3 regions of the Streptomyces sp. NPDC015125 genome follow, and region 1 is predicted to be linked to each of the others. Evidence: riboswitches for the same ligand, from Rfam matches in the RefSeq annotation. Region 1 holds a riboswitch; each other region holds the start of a gene.
What was found. Region 1 has a riboswitch for thiamine pyrophosphate ahead of thiO (glycine oxidase ThiO). Riboswitches for the same ligand answer to the same signal wherever they lie in the genome.

Region 1 (5,002 bases):
GCCGATCGGCGAGCCCAGTGGCATGATCGCGGCGCAGCCCACGTCCTCCAGTTTGCGGGCCAGCACCGGATCGTCGTTCGTGTAGGGCAGCACGGTGAAACCGTCGTCCACCAGGGTCTCGGCGGCATCCAGCAGCTCGATCGGGTCGGGCAGCAGGGTGCGCTCGTCGGCGACCACTTCCAGCTTGACCCAGTCCGTGCCGAGCGCTTCCCGGGCGAGCCGGGCGGTGAGCACCGCTTCGCCCGCGGTGAAGCAGCCCGCGGTATTCGGCAGCACCTTGATCTTGTGCCGCTCCAGTACGGACAGCACCGAGCCCTGCACGGTCGGATCCAGCCGCCGCATGGCGACCGTGGTCAGCTCCGTACCGGAGGCGAGCAGCGCCCGCTCCAGGACGTCGAGGCTGGGCGCGCCACCGGTCCCCATGATCAGGCGGGACGCGAAAGCGGTGCCGGCGAGGGTGAGGGGGTCACAGCCCGCGGCGAAGCCGCTGTCGGATGCGGTGGGGGGCGTCCCCCGGAGCGTTGCGGTGTCGGTCATGTCTGCGGATCAGCCTCCCTGGACCGCGGTGAGCACCTCGACGCGGTCGCCGTCGGCGAGCGGAGTGGTGGGCCACTGGGTACGGGGCACCACGGTCTCATTGACCGCCGCGGCCACCCCGGCGGGCGCCTGGGACAGTGTGGCGACGAGCCGGTCGAGGGTCAGCCCGCCGGGGATCTCGCGGGTCTCGCCGTTGACGGACACCGAGACGGTGGGTGGGGCGGCGTTCATACGGGTTGCTCCTGTGGGGCACGGGTGTGCTCGGGTCCCGGGGCGGTGATGGGGGTCCCCCCGCGCCGTTCAGGGGTGGGGGAGAAGCGCGCGGGGGAGAACGGTCGGGCCTCCTCGGGAAGGAGCCCGGTGGCCAGTACTTCGGCCATCGCGTCACCGGTGACCGGGGTGAGCAGCACTCCGTTGCGGAAGTGGCCGGTGGCGAGGTGCAGGCCGGGCAGTGCGGTCGGCCCGAGCATCGGGGCGTTGTCGGGGGAGCCGGGGCGCAGTCCGGCGCAGGTCTCGACGAGCGGCAGCTCGGTGATGCCGGGGACCAGCTCGTGCGCGTCCCGCAGCAGCTCGTAGACCCCGCCCGCGGTCACGGTGGTGTCCCAGCCCAGCTCCTCGCTGGTGGCGCCGACGACCAGTTCGCCGTTCTCGCGCGGGACCAGATAGAGGGGGCCGCCGCGGACGACCGCCCGTACGGTGCGGGAGAGGAAGGCGGGGCTGCCCGCGGGCATGTCCGGGAGCCGCAGCCGCAGCACCTGGCCCTTGACCGGGCGCACCCGGGGCAGCACCTCGTCGGGCACGCCGGCGAGCCGGCCGCTGTGGCTGCCCGCGGCCAGGACGACCTGACCGGCCGGCACCCGTGTCCCGTCGGCGAGTTCCGCGCCGGTGGCACGGCCGCCGTCGACCGTCAGCCGCGCGGCCGGGCTCCGGTGGAAGGCCACCCCGGAGCGTTCACAGGCGGTCAGCAGCGCGCTCGCCAGCCGGCGCGGATCGACCTGATGGTCGCCGTCCACCCGCAGACCGCCGCGCACCCCGGGGGCGAGCATCGGCTCCAGCCGCCGGCACTCGCGCCCCGTCAGCCACTGTGACTCCAGTCCCGAGCGGATCTGCAGGGTGTGCAGTTCGCGCAGATGGGCACGGTCGTCGGCGTCCAGCGCGACGGCCAGGGTGCCGCACCGCCGATAGCCGACGGGCCGGCCCGCGGCCTCCTCCAGCTCTTCGACGAACCGGGGGTAGCGCCGGGCGGAGGCGAGATTGAGGCCCAGCAGGGTCTGCTCGCCGTAGTGGAGCTCGGTGACCGCTGCCAGCATCCCGGCCGCGACCCGGGCCGCCCCGCCACCGGGCGCGGGGTCGGCCACCGCGGCGCTCAGCCCGCGGACGGCCGCCCGCCAGGCGGTGACCAGGCCGATGATGCCGCCGCCGATGACCAGTACATCAGGGCTTGGCGGGGTGGGTTGTGATCGTGTGGCCGCTGCGTGCATGGGCGTCCAGCCCCTCCCTTCGCCGGCATGACCCGGATCAGGTTCGTACGGTCGGAGGCCGGTCAGCCTCCCTCTCAGCCCGGTGCGTCCGGGCTCCCGCGAGTGCGTGTATCCATCACCCTAATACGGGGCCGCGACGCACCGTAAGGCAGCGCCCCCGGTCTCCCGGGGGCCCGCGTCCCGGGCCGCCCGGACGGTGACGCTGTGTCAGAGATCTCCTTGCGCGCTGCTGCGAGCCGCCTCACACCCCGTCCTAGAGTGATCGGGTGAGCGAGCAGAGCAAGTCCTCCCAGGCCCCTGACCGCACGCCGCACGTCGTGATCGCCGGCGCCGGAATCGCAGGTGTGCAGACCGCGGTCGCCCTGCGCGAACAGGGCTGGCCCGGCGCGATCACGCTCCTCGGTGACGAGCCCCACCAGCCCTACGACCGTCCGCCGCTGTCCAAGGCGGTGCTGCTGGGCAAGGCCGAGGGCTCCGCCTTCGACGTCGACTTCGAAGCGCTCGGCGTGGCACTCCACCTCAGCCGCCCGGTCACCGCCCTGGTGCCGGACGCCCATGTGATCGAGACGGCCGACGGCCCGGTCCCCTACGACTATGCGGTCCTGGCGACCGGTGCCGACCCGATCGTGCTGCCCGGCAGCGAGGGGCTGCCCGGCGTCCATCTGCTGCGCACCCTGGACGACGCCGAGCGGCTGCGGCCGGTGCTCGCCGCCCAGCACGAGATCGTGGTCGTCGGGGCGGGCTGGATCGGTGCCGAGTTCGCGACCGCGGCACGCGAGGCGGGGTGCGCGGTCACCGTCGTCGAAGCCGCCGACCGCCCGCTGGCCGGTGCGCTGCCCGCCGAGGTCGCCGCCCATATGACCGGCTGGTACGCGGATGCGGGCGCTGAGCTGCGCACCGGCGCCCGGGTCGCCTCCGTCACGGCGGGCGCGGTCACCCTCGAGGACGGCACGGTGCTGCCCGCCGACGCGGTGGTCATCGGGATCGGTGCCCGCCCCGCGACCGGCTGGCTGGCCGGCTCGGGCGTCGAGGTCTCGCCGCGGGACGGCTCCGTACTGGCCGACGAGCAACTGCGCACCTCCGTGGCCGATGTCTACGCGGTCGGCGACTGTGCCTCCTTCCCGTCGGCCCGCTACGGCACCCGGCTGCTGATCCACCACTGGGACAACGCGCTCCAGGGCCCGCGCACGGTCGCCGAGAACATCGCCCGCGGCGAGGCGGAAGGGGTGGCCTACGACCCCGTCCCGTACTTCTGGTCGGAGCAGTTCGGCCGGTTCGTGCAGTACGTGGGCCACCACGGGGACGCCGATGAGCTGGTCTGGCGCGGCGACCCGGCCGGGGCCGCCTGGTCGGTGATCTGGCTGCGGGAAGGACGGCTCGTCGCGCTGCTGGCCGTGGGGCGGCCCCGGGACCTCGCCCAGGGGCGGAAGCTGATCGAGCGGGGTGTGGCCCTGGACCGGGAGCGGGCCGCGAATGCGTCGGTGCCGCTGAAGGCCGCGGCGCTGTAGCCGGGCGCCGGCTGCCGGTGCCGGGCGGCGGGTGGGGGGGGAGAGCCGTGACCGGCGGATGCCCCCGGGTGCCGGCTGTCACCCTCCGGTGTGCAGCAGGCCCCTGATGGCGATGCCCGGCTACCGGCTGTCAGTGGGAGGTGGCAGGCTTGTCCCGTGACCGAGATTGACGCAAACATCGATGGACTCGTCCCCGCCTGGCTCACCCTCCCCGACATCGCCGAACAGCTCGGCGTCGAGGTGACGCGGGTCCGGCAGCTGGTCAAGGAGGGCCAGCTGATCGCGGTGCGCCGCGGCGAAAACCGGGCGCTGCACGTGCCCGCCGATTTCATCCAGGACGACAAGGTGGTCAAGGGCCTCGTCGGCACCCTCACCCTCCTCAAGGACGACGGCTTCACCGACGAGGAGATGCTGGAGTGGCTGTTCACCCCGGATGAGACCCTGCCCGGCACGCCCGCCCAGGCGCTGCGCGAGAATCGCGGCACGGAGGTGAAGCGCCGGGCCCAGGCGCTCGCCGTCTGACGCCGAAGGCGCGGCCCGCCCTGTGCCGGCGGCCGCACCAGCATCCGTAACCGCATCCGCGGGGCGTACGGACCGGAAGGCCCGGCCGTACGCCCCCGACCTGGGGGGAAGCCGCCCGATGACCACCGCACGCCCGGCTCTGGCCGACGCCCGGCTCTATCTCTGCACGGACGCCCGCCGGCGCCAGGGCGATCTCCCGCAGTTCCTGGACGCGGTGCTCGCCTCGGGTGTGGACATCGTCCAGCTGCGGGACAAGGGCATGGAAGCCGGCGAGGAGCTCCGCCATCTGGAGGTCTTCGCGGACGCCTGCCGACGGCACGGGAAGCTGCTCGCGGTCAACGACCGCGCGGATGTCGCCCATGCGGCGGGCAGCGAGGTCTTGCATCTCGGACAGGGCGATCTGCCGGTCCCGGCCGCCCGCGCCCTGCTGGGCCCGGACGTCCTCATAGGCCGCTCCACCCATGCCGAGGCCGAGGTGGACGCCGCGCTCACCGAACCCGGTGTGGACTACTTCTGCACGGGCCCGTGCTGGCCGACACCCACCAAGCCGGGCCGTCACGCCCCCGGCCTCGACCTGGTCCGCTACGCCGCGGCCCGCGCCCCCGAGCGCCCCTGGTTCGCGATCGGCGGGATCGACGCCGGGAATCTGGACGAGGTGCTGCAGGCGGGCGCCCGCCGGATCGTGGTGGTCCGCGCCCTCACGGAGGCGGACGATCCGGGAGCGGCGGCCGCCGCACTGGCCCGGCGCATCCGGACCTGGGACGCCCCGGACGCCTCCGCACCGTCCCGCCCGGCCCACGGGACCGGGTGACCCTTGTCACGTCGCACGGTGCCGGGAGTCGGGCGGTTCCCTGACGCCCGGGCGACCGGAAAATGTCCACCCAGTGGACATCAGCCCGGCCAACCAGGCATTACGCCCGACGCGGTTGGTGTGTGCCGGGCCGGTGGTTAACC
Region 2 (5,002 bases), on a different contig from region 1:
AGGGCGGGGCGCCCCGCCGTGCCGAAGCGGACGGTCACCCCGCCCAGCCGCAGCAGCTCCTGCGCCGTGGTCCCGGCCCCTGTCGTCATCTAGAACTCCCCGGAGTGGTCGAGGGGGCGCAGGCGCTCCAATACCAGCAGGGCACCGGCGCACACCACCATCAAGAGGGTCGACAGGGCCATCGCCTGCCCGTAGTTGAGCTCTCCCGCACGTCCCAGCAGGCGTGCCACGGCGACCGGCAGCGTCGGCTGGTCCGGCCGCGCGATGAAGACCGTCGCGCCGAACTCACCGAGCGAGACGGCGAAGGCGAAGCCCGCGGCGATCAGCAGGGCCCGCCGCACCATCGGCAGGTCGACCTCGCGCCACACCCGCCACGGCGAGGCGCCGAGCACGGCGGCCGCCTCCCGCAGCCGGCCGTCGACCGCCCGCAGGACCGGCAGCATCGTCCGCACCACGAACGGCACCCCCACCAGCGCCTGAGCGAGCGGCACCAGCCACCACGAGGCGCGCAGGTCGAGGGGAGGCGTGTCGAGACTGATCAGAAATCCGAAGCCGACGGTCACCGCGGACACCCCGAGGGGCAGCATCAGCAGGGCGTCGAAGCCCCGGACGAACCGGCTGGCCAGGGGCGTCCGCCCGGACGGGCCCCTGCGGAGCCGGGGGAGGGTCAGCGCGGCGGCCGCCAGTCCGCCCACCACCAGCGCGATCGCCGTGGCGGCGGCCCCGTAGGCGAGGGAGTTCCACAGCGCGTCGAGGGGCGCGACGGCGAAGGTGCTGTCGGCGCTCGCGGCCGACCGCAGCGAGGTGTAGAACACCGCTCCATAGCCGTCCGGTCCGGCGAACGACCGCTCCACGAGCACCAGGAGCGGCACGAGGAGCAGGACGGTGATGACGGCGAGCGTCCCCCACAGCAGCGTCCACTGCCCGCGGCCGCGCGGCCGGTGTGCGGTCTGTGAGGCCGGCACGAGCCGCAGGGCGGTTTCCCGGCGGCGCACCGTCCAGGCATGCAACGCCAGCACGCCCAGCACCGCCGCGAATTGGACCATGGTGAGGACGGCGGCCGTCGGCAGATCCAGGAACTCCGCGGTCTGCCGGTAGATCTCCACCTCCAGCGTCGCGAAGGTGGGCCCGCCCAGAATCTGCACCACCCCGAAGGAGGTGAAGGTGAAGAGGAAGACCATCAGCGCGGCGGCCGCGACGGCGGGCCCCAGGGCCGGCAGGGTCACCCTCCGCCAGGCCGCGAACCGTCCGGCCCCCAGCATCCGCGCCGCCTCTTCCTGACGCGGGTCGAGCTGGGCCCAGAGTCCGCCGACGGTCCGGACGACCACGGCGTAGTTGAAGAACACATGCGCGAGCAGGATCGCCCACACCGAGGTGTCCAGGCGCAGGCCCCACAGCTCGTCCAGCAGTCCGCCCCGCCCGGCCAGCGCCAGGAAGGCCGAGCCGACGACGACGGTGGGCAGCACGAACGGCACCGCCACCACCGCCCGCAGCAGCTGTTTGCCCGGGAAGTCGAAACGCGCGAAGACATACGCACCGGGCAGCGCGATCAGCAGCGTCAGCCCGGTCGAGGCCGCCGCCTGCCAGACGGTGAACCACAGCACATGCACGACGTCCGGGTCGCTCAGCACGGTCCCGAACCGGCCGAATTGCCACTGTCCGCCGTCCTTCAGCCCCCGCCCGACGATCGCCACGACCGGATAGGCGAAGAACAGCGCGAAGAAGGCGAGCGGCACCGCCATCAGGCCGAGCCGCGCCGCCGTTCCCCGCACGGGCCGCGGGCGCCGGCTGCGGACTACTTCAGAACGAGCGAGGACCACTGCTTGATCCACTGTTCGCGGTTCTTGGTGATCGTCTCGGGAGGCAGCGTCGTGGGCTTGCCGATCGTCGTGCCGTACTTGGTGAACAGCTCCGGCACCTTGGCGTCCTCGCGTGCCGGGTTGACGAACATCTGCAGCGGTACGTCCTCCTGGAACTTCTTGCTCAGCAAAAAGTCCAGCAGCGCCTTACCGCCCTTCTCGTTCTTCGCTCCCTTGAGCAGGCCGCCGAATTCGATCTGGCGGAAGCAGGTGCCCGTCGCGACCCCGGTCGGCGCCTCCTTGGGCGCGGGCTTCTTGCCCAGCACCTCGGCCGGCGGGCTGGAGGCGTAGGAGACCACCAGCGGCTTGTCGCCCTTGCCCTGGCCGGCCGCGGAGCCCGAGAACCGGTCGTTGTAGGCCTGTTCCCAGCCGTCGACGACCTCGACGCCGTTGGCCTTGAGCTTCTTCCAGTAGCTCTGCCAGCCGTCCTGCCCGTACTTCGCGATGGTGCCGAGCTGGAAGGCGAGCCCCGGGGAGGACGTGGCGGAATTCTCCGTCACGAGCATGCCCTTGTACCGGGGCTTCAGCAGATCATCGAAGCTCTTCGGCGGCGCGGTCTTGTGGCGGGCGAAGTACCCGCGGTCGTAGTTGACGCAGATGTCGCCGTAGTCGAGCGGGGTGACGCGGTGCTCGCCCTTGTCGAGCTGCAGCCCGGCCGGAACGTCCGCCAGCCCCTTGGCCCGGTACGGGCTGAAGACTCCCTCGTGCAGACCGCGCGAGAGCAGCGTGTTGTCGATGCCGAAGAACACATCGCCCTGCGGATTGCCCTTGGACAGGATCGCCTGGTTGACGGCCTTCCCGGCATCCCCGCCCTTGAGGATCCTGACCTGGTAGCCGCTCTCCTTCTCGAAGGCGCTCAGGACGGACTTGGAGACGTTGAACGAGTCATGGCTGACGAGCGTGACGGTCTTGGCGTCCGCACCCCCGCCGCCCGGGGCACCGCATGCGGCCAGCGCGGACATGCCGACCGCGGCGGCGACCGCCGTGGCGGTGATTCTGCTCGTGGTGCTCACTGATTTCCTCCTGGCTGGCCAGGAAGAGACGCGGCCCCGCCCGGTGTCCACGGCTCCCGGCGTCCGAAGACGTACGGAGGGGACTCGGGGCGGGGCGCAACAGCATGAGTGACGACCGAACTTCCTACCCGGAATGACCCGGGCGAGGTTCAAGGGTCTGCGGGCGCCGTAGGTCTACGACGCTTCCGCACTCTCAGCGCTGTGGCGCTCCCCTGTCGGATGGTGCATTTGTTCGATCACACAGTACCAGCGGGCGGTCAACGTTCCGAGGCCGCGAGCTGCCCGCAGGCGCCGTCGATCTCCTGGCCGCGGGTGTCGCGGACGGTCACCGGCACACCGTGTGCCTCGATGGCCTGGACGAACGCCCGCTCGTCCTCGGGACGCGAGGCGGTCCACTTCGAACCGGGCGTCGGATTCAGCGGAATGAGGTTCACATGGACGCGCTTGCCCTTCAGCAGCCGTCCCAGCAGGTCACCGCGCCACGCCTGGTCGTTGATGTCCCGGATCAGCGCGTACTCGATCGAAATCCGGCGCCCGGACTTCTCCGCGTACTCCCACGCCGCGTCCAGCACCTCACGCACCTTCCAGCGCGTGTTGACGGGCACCAGGGTGTCGCGCAGCTCGTCATCGGGCGCATGCAGCGACACCGCCAGCCGGCACTTGAATCCTTCGTCGGCGAACCGCAGCATCGCCGGCACCAGCCCGACCGTCGAGACGGTGATGCCCCGCTGGGAAAGCCCCAGCCCGTCGGGCTCGGGGTCGGTCAGCCGCCGGATCGCCCCGACCACCCGCTTGTAGTTGGCGAGCGGCTCGCCCATCCCCATGAAGACGATGTTGGACAGCCGCGCCGGCCCGCCCGGCACCTCGCCGTCGCGCAGCGCTCGCATCCCGTCGACGATCTGGTGCACGATCTCGGCGGTCGACAGATTCCGGTCCAGGCCCGCCTGCCCCGTCGCGCAGAACGGACAGTTCATTCCGCACCCGGCCTGCGAGGAGATGCACATGGTGACCCGGTCCGGGTAGCGCATCAGCACGGACTCGACGAGCGTGCCGTCGTGCAGCTTCCACAGGGTCTTGCGCGTGGTGTCGTCGTCACACGAGATGTGCCGCATGACCTTCATCAGGTCCGGCAGCAGCTCGCTCGCCAGCTTCTCGCGCGCCGCGGCCGGGATGTCGGTCCACTGCGCCGGGTCGTGCGCATAGCGGGCGAAGTAGTGCTGCGACAGCTGCTTGGCGCGAAACGGCTTCTCCCCGATCGCGGCCACCGCTTCGCGACGCTCGACGGGAGTGAGATCGGCAAGGTGCCGCGGAGGCTTCTTGGCCCCACGCGGCGCGACGAAAGTAAGTTCTCCGGGTGCAGGCATGGTGCGTCCAGTGTGGCAGATCGTCCAGGGAGCCCCAGGCCGGAGCGGTGAGGGGTCCATCACCCACGGTGGCCTTCTGCCCTTGACGGCCCGCCTCGCACGGCCCGGGGACGGCCCGGGGACGACCCGGGGACGCCCCGGGGACGGCCGGATCATCGGCTCGACCTCGGCCTTGGCGCTCAACTGTGATCACTCCGTGTGGCGGGGAAACCGGGTGAGCAGTGGCCGCCGAAGAGATCTCGGCTTGGTTGCGTTAGCCGGCGGGTTGGGGGGCAGCTCGCTCACCAGGCGCATACTGCTCGTAATGACAAAACCTGCCGTAGCCCGGCGCCATCTGCCGTCCAGCCCCTTCAAGCCCCCGGTCACGCGTCCTCCCAAGCAGTTCGCGATGGGCGACCGGGTCACACACGATGAGTACGGCCTCGGCCGCGTGATCTGTATCGAGGATGAGATCGCGGTACTTGTCGACTTCGGTTCGCAGCAGGCACGGATCATGACTCCGTACGCCAAATTGTCCAAGCTCTGAGCCCTCGCGACGTCCGGGGCATCCGCACGCTCGGCCACGACGGCGGGATGCCCGGCGGAGCACCCACACTGCGCCACGCCACATCGCGGCAGCAGCCGCTCCCCCGACGGACGGCCCCCGCCGAGGCGGGGGCCGCGAGGCGTCGGATGAGCCGTCAGGGCCGGGGGTGCCGGCCTGCTTCGTGACGGCTGATCCCCCTGCGCATCACGGTGAGGACCTGGTCGAGGTCGTCGCCCTGGT
Region 3 (5,002 bases), on a different contig from region 1:
CTCTTCCTCCTCATCGGTTATGTGCTGCGCGCCATCAGCCCCGACAAGTCCTTGGCGCAGCCACTGATCAACGTCGGCTGGATCTTCGCGGCACTGACCGCCGCGGGAACGCTTGTCGCGATGGCCGGACTGCTCGTCACGGCGCTGCGCAACGGCTCGTCGCCCCAGGTCGCCAGAACCGACGAACTGGGCGAGGCACTGGACCACGCCCGTGAGGTGTGGCGCGGTGCCCTCCTGGAGCGCGGTGTGCTGCCATTTCTCCGTGAGGCCCTCGCCGACCCCACCGCCACTCCGGGCGACGACCCGGCCCGCTACGTCCCCCGCCGCACTCCGCCGCCCGAAAGCCGGATCCCCACCCTCGGCTACACCCGCCCCGAGTTCACCAGCCCCGACAGCGGCTCCTCGGGGTCCCGCCCGCGCTACTCCAGCCCGGACTTCACCAGCCCGGATTACGGGGGATCCGACCACCAGCCGGATTAGCGCGGGGCAGCCCGGCGCCGTGAGAGTCGCCGGGAGGCGCCCACGCCGCAGGAAGGGCAAGCGGAAGGCCCCCGCCTTTCGGTGGGGGCCTTCCTGCCGAGGTGCCCGAAGGCGCGACGTCCGAAGGCGGGCTACTCCGCGAGCGGCAGATACACGCGGTTGCCCGCAGCCGCGAACTCCTTCGACTTCTCGGCCATTCCGGCCTCGGGGTCGATCGCCAGATCACCCCCGTGTTCGCGGCGGATGTCCTGGCTGATCTTCATCGAGCAGAACTTCGGGCCGCACATCGAGCAGAAGTGGGCCGTCTTCGCCGGCTCGGCAGGCAGCGTCGCGTCATGGAAGGCGCGGGCCGTGTCCGGGTCGAGGGCCAGGTTGAACTGGTCCTCCCAGCGGAACTCGAAGCGGGCGTCGGAGAGCGCGTCATCCCATCCCTGGGCGCCCGGATGCCCCTTGGCCAGGTCTGCCGCATGAGCCGCGATCTTGTACGTGATGACGCCGGTCTTGACGTCGTCGCGGTCCGGGAGGCCCAGATGCTCCTTGGGCGTGACGTAGCAGAGCATGGCGGTGCCCCACCAAGCGATCATCGCCGCGCCGATACCAGAGGTGATGTGGTCGTAGGCGGGTGCGATATCGGTGGTCAGCGGCCCGAGCGTATAGAACGGGGCCTCCTCGCAGATCTCCTGCTGGAGGTCGATGTTCTCCTTGATCTTGTGCATCGGGACATGTCCCGGGCCCTCGATCATCGTCTGGACGCCGTGCCGCTTGGCGATGGTGTTCAGCTCACCGAGTGTCCGCAGCTCCGCGAACTGGGCCTCGTCATTGGCGTCCGCGATGGATCCGGGGCGCAGGCCGTCTCCGAGCGAGTAGGTGACGTCGTACGAGGCGAGGATCTCGCAGAGCTCCTCGAAGTGCGTATAGAGGAACGACTCCTTGTGATGCGCCAGGCACCAGGCCGCCATGATCGAACCACCGCGGGAGACGATGCCGGTCTTACGGCGGGCCGTCAGGGGGACATAACGGAGCAGCACCCCGGCGTGCACCGTCATGTAGTCGACGCCCTGTTCGGCCTGCTCGATGACGGTGTCCTTGTAGATCTCCCAGGTCAGCTCCTCGGCCTTGCCGTCGACCTTCTCCAGTGCCTGGTAGAGGGGGACGGTGCCGATGGGGACGGGGGAGTTGCGCAGCACCCATTCGCGGGTGGTGTGGATATTGCGGCCGGTGGAGAGGTCCATGACCGTGTCGGCGCCCCAGCGAGTCGCCCAGGTCATCTTCTCCACCTCCTCCTCGATGGAGGAAGTGACCGCCGAATTGCCGATGTTGGCGTTCACCTTCACCAGGAAGTTCTTGCCGATGATCATCGGCTCGATCTCCGGGTGGTTGATGTTCGACGGCAGCACCGCGCGTCCCGCCGCGATCTCGTCGCGGACGAACTCGGGGGTGACGTTCTCGCGGAGGGCGACATACTCCATCTCCGCGGTGATCTCGCCGCGCTGGGCGTAGGCGAGCTGGGTGACCGCGGCGCCGTCACGGCCGCGGCGGGGCTGGCGGGGGCGGCCCGGGAAGACCGCGTCGAGGTTCTTGAGACCGCCGCGCGGCGAGGTGTGCTTGAGGCCGTCGTCCTCGGGCCGCAGGGGGCGGCCCGTGTACTCCTCGGTGTCGCCGCGAGTGATGATCCAGTTCTCCCGCAGCGGCGCCAGACCACGGCGGACGTCGGTATCGATGTGCGGGTCGGTGTACGGCCCTGACGTGTCGTAAAGCGTCACGTCCTTGCCGTTGGTGAGGTGCACCCGCCGGACCGGGACCCGAAGATCCGGGCGCGATCCGGAGACATAGCCCTTGTGCCAGCCGATCTGCGGCTCACTGCTGCCGCCGGCACCGTTTCCGTTTTCGGGCGTGCGTGCATCCTGCAGAGTCATGAGACCCAACTCCCTACGCCGGCATTACCCGGTAACAGGTTCAGCGGTCGACGCAGCGGCTTGCGTCCATGGGCGTTTCACGTGAAACGCCGCTGGGACGAAGGTCAGCGCCCTCTCAGCCCGGTGCTCCGAGCTCCCGCGATTGCAAAGGTGGCACCACGGTAGCGGCCGATGTGGCGGAGTGAACAGGGGGCCCCGGAGTTCTTGCAATGATCGGGTGGTGAGCCCTCACGAGTCCCACCACCATTCCGCCGTGCACTCACACGCGCACGGCCATGGCCCTGCCGCGCCCGTCTCCCGGCATCTGCGCAAGGTCATCGCGGCAGTGTTGATCCCTTTTGCAGCCGCGGTGGCGGTCGGCCTGGTCGTGCTCTGGCCGGGAGGTGCGCCTCCCCATAAGCCGTCCGGCGTCGGCTTCGACCAGCCCACGGAGCAGGCCAGAGTCATCAAGGTGGCGGAGGTGAACTGCGCGGATGTCCATGCCGAGCAGCAGCCCCAGCCACCGTCCCCGACAGGACAACCACCGGCCGGGGGCCGGGCCAAAGGCGAGCCCTGTCAGCAGGCGACGATCAAAGTCACCACGGGAGAGAACGCGGGACGCACCTTCCAGGCGGTAGTGACGCCGGACGCCCTGCGTCACTACACCACCGGCCAGGACGTGGTGGTGGCGTACTCCCCCAAGGCGCCGAAGGATCTGCAGTATTCGGTCAGCGATGTCGACCGGACCCTCCCGATGTGGGTACTGGCCGCCCTCTTCGCGTTCGCGGTGGTAATCGTCGGCCGACTGCGTGGAGTACTGGCGCTGGTGGCACTGGCGGCCAGCTTTGTGGTCCTGACGCTGTTCATCCTCCCGGCGATCCTTCAGGGTTCCAACCCGCTGGTGGTGGCAGTGGTCGGGGGAAGCGCGATCATGCTGATCGCGCTGTACCTGTGCCATGGGCTGACGGCCCGTACGTCGGTGGCCGTACTCGGCACCCTCGCCTCGCTGCTGCTGATCGGGCTGCTCGGATCGGTGTTCATCAACTGGGCGCTGCTGACCGGCAATACGGACGACACGACGGGGCTGGTGCACGGCCTGTACCCCGATATCGAGATCCGCGGTCTGCTGCTCGCCGGGATCATCATCGGGTCTCTGGGGGTGCTCGACGATGTGACGGTGACGCAGACCGCCGCGGTCTGGGAACTCAAGGAGGCGGACCCGTTGGCCGGCTGGCGCAAGCTCTACGGCGCCGCGATGCGGATCGGCCGGGACCACATCGCGTCCGTCGTCAACACCCTTGTGCTGGCCTACGCGGGTGCCGCACTGCCGTTGCTTTTGCTGTTCTCGATCGCACAGAGCAGCGTCGGCACGGTCGCCACGAGCGAAGTGGTCGCGGAGGAGGTCGTCCGCACGCTCGTGGGCAGCATCGGGCTGGTGGCCGCAGTGCCGCTGACGACGTTGCTGGCGGCACTGGTGGTCTCGGCGGACCGGAAGGGGCGGGGCGGGCCGGGAAGTGACGGCGGGCCGGGAGTCGTCCGGCAGTCCGGGGCAGATTTCGGGGCCGAGGTGGATGCCGGGGCCGGAATGGGTGCCGGCATGCCGACAGGCGCCACGGAGAGCCGTCCGGGCCGTCGCGGGGGACGCGGCAGGCGCCGTAAGCGGTGACGGAAGCTCAGGGACACGACTTCCGTCCCCCACGGGCCGTGAGAGGGGCGGGGGCGGACGGGAGGAGTGCGGTGGCAGGCAGGCGGCACGGGCAGGGAGCGGAGGGTACGCGGGCACGCAGGAGGACCGGCGTACCCGGCAGGGCGTCGGCGTGGACGGTGCGACCGGGGCGGGTCAGCCGGCCGGCGCCTCCGTGAGGATCTGGTCCAGCACGGCCTCCAGGGTGTCGCAGACCTCTTCCTTGCCCAGCGGTACAAGCCGGTCCGTACGGTCGAGGAAGGCGACCAACGGTGCCGCGCTGACGCGGAACAGCGCGCGCTCGGCGCCGACTTGAAGGCTGATGAAGACATCACTGAGGTGCGCGGGGGATGCCGGCTCGATACGCACATCACCCTCACCGGACGGCCGGCTCAGCCCGTCCAGCAGCAACTCTCGACCGAACGCCCAGGTCACGGGCGCATCGCCGGGAAGGTCGAAGGTGAGGCGGACGGCGTACGGATCGGCGCTGGCGAAGTCCAGCTCCACCGGAATCCGGAACGCGAGCTCTTCCGAAACGACGAAGCTCATGATCACTTCTGCCTGAACTGTGTCGGTCATCAACCACTGCCCCGCACTTGATCGGAGATGGCCGGGAAACATCCCCGTGGCCCTATTGGCGCCATCGTCTGCCACGCGCAAGCAGATCACAAGGAGTGAGTTTTCAGATACTGACAGAGAAGGCGAGTGTCGTTAGTACCGCCTCCGCCATTTTTCGTAGTCGGTCTGTAACGGACCGCAATCGATGCAGTTCGTCCGCGGGTGGGGAATCCGCCGACGCCGCGACGGCCGCCTCGCCCCGGACAGGGAGGGCCCTGCGCGCCGTGCCCAAGGCATATCCCTGATGCGCGAAAGCCCGATGATTGCCACGCACCGTATCCACAAGGTGCAGTAATTCGTCCATAGATCGCATGGAAAAGGGCGA

Region 2: another riboswitch for thiamine pyrophosphate. It lies ahead of ACF088_RS00365 (thiamine ABC transporter substrate binding subunit); the one in region 1 lies ahead of thiO (glycine oxidase ThiO).
Region 3: another riboswitch for thiamine pyrophosphate. It lies ahead of thiC (phosphomethylpyrimidine synthase ThiC); the one in region 1 lies ahead of thiO (glycine oxidase ThiO).

The regions. Positions count from the first base shown of each region.
Region 1 covers NZ_JBIBVF010000030.1:497-5,498, forward strand. The annotation lists gene ACF088_RS37750 (thiazole synthase) at 1-537, opposite strand, end outside; gene thiS (sulfur carrier protein ThiS) at 547-768, opposite strand; gene thiO (glycine oxidase ThiO) at 765-2,018, opposite strand; TPP riboswitch at 2,016-2,128, opposite strand; gene ACF088_RS37765 (NAD(P)/FAD-dependent oxidoreductase) at 2,285-3,526, shown strand; gene ACF088_RS37770 (Rv2175c family DNA-binding protein) at 3,683-4,048, shown strand; gene thiE (thiamine phosphate synthase) at 4,167-4,859, shown strand.
Region 2 covers NZ_JBIBVF010000001.1:94,411-99,412, forward strand. The annotation lists gene ACF088_RS00355 (ABC transporter ATP-binding protein) at 1-89, opposite strand, end outside; gene ACF088_RS00360 (ABC transporter permease) at 90-1,820, opposite strand; gene ACF088_RS00365 (thiamine ABC transporter substrate binding subunit) at 1,796-2,872, opposite strand; TPP riboswitch at 2,976-3,096, opposite strand; gene rlmN (23S rRNA (adenine(2503)-C(2))-methyltransferase RlmN) at 3,130-4,236, opposite strand; gene ACF088_RS00375 (hypothetical protein) at 4,541-4,762, shown strand; gene ACF088_RS00380 (RNHCP domain-containing protein) at 4,917-5,002, opposite strand, start outside.
Region 3 covers NZ_JBIBVF010000006.1:257,025-262,026, forward strand. The annotation lists gene ACF088_RS17080 (hypothetical protein) at 1-480, shown strand, start outside; gene thiC (phosphomethylpyrimidine synthase ThiC) at 612-2,396, opposite strand; TPP riboswitch at 2,390-2,546, opposite strand; gene ACF088_RS17090 (YibE/F family protein) at 2,614-4,041, shown strand; gene ACF088_RS17095 (SsgA family sporulation/cell division regulator) at 4,216-4,638, opposite strand.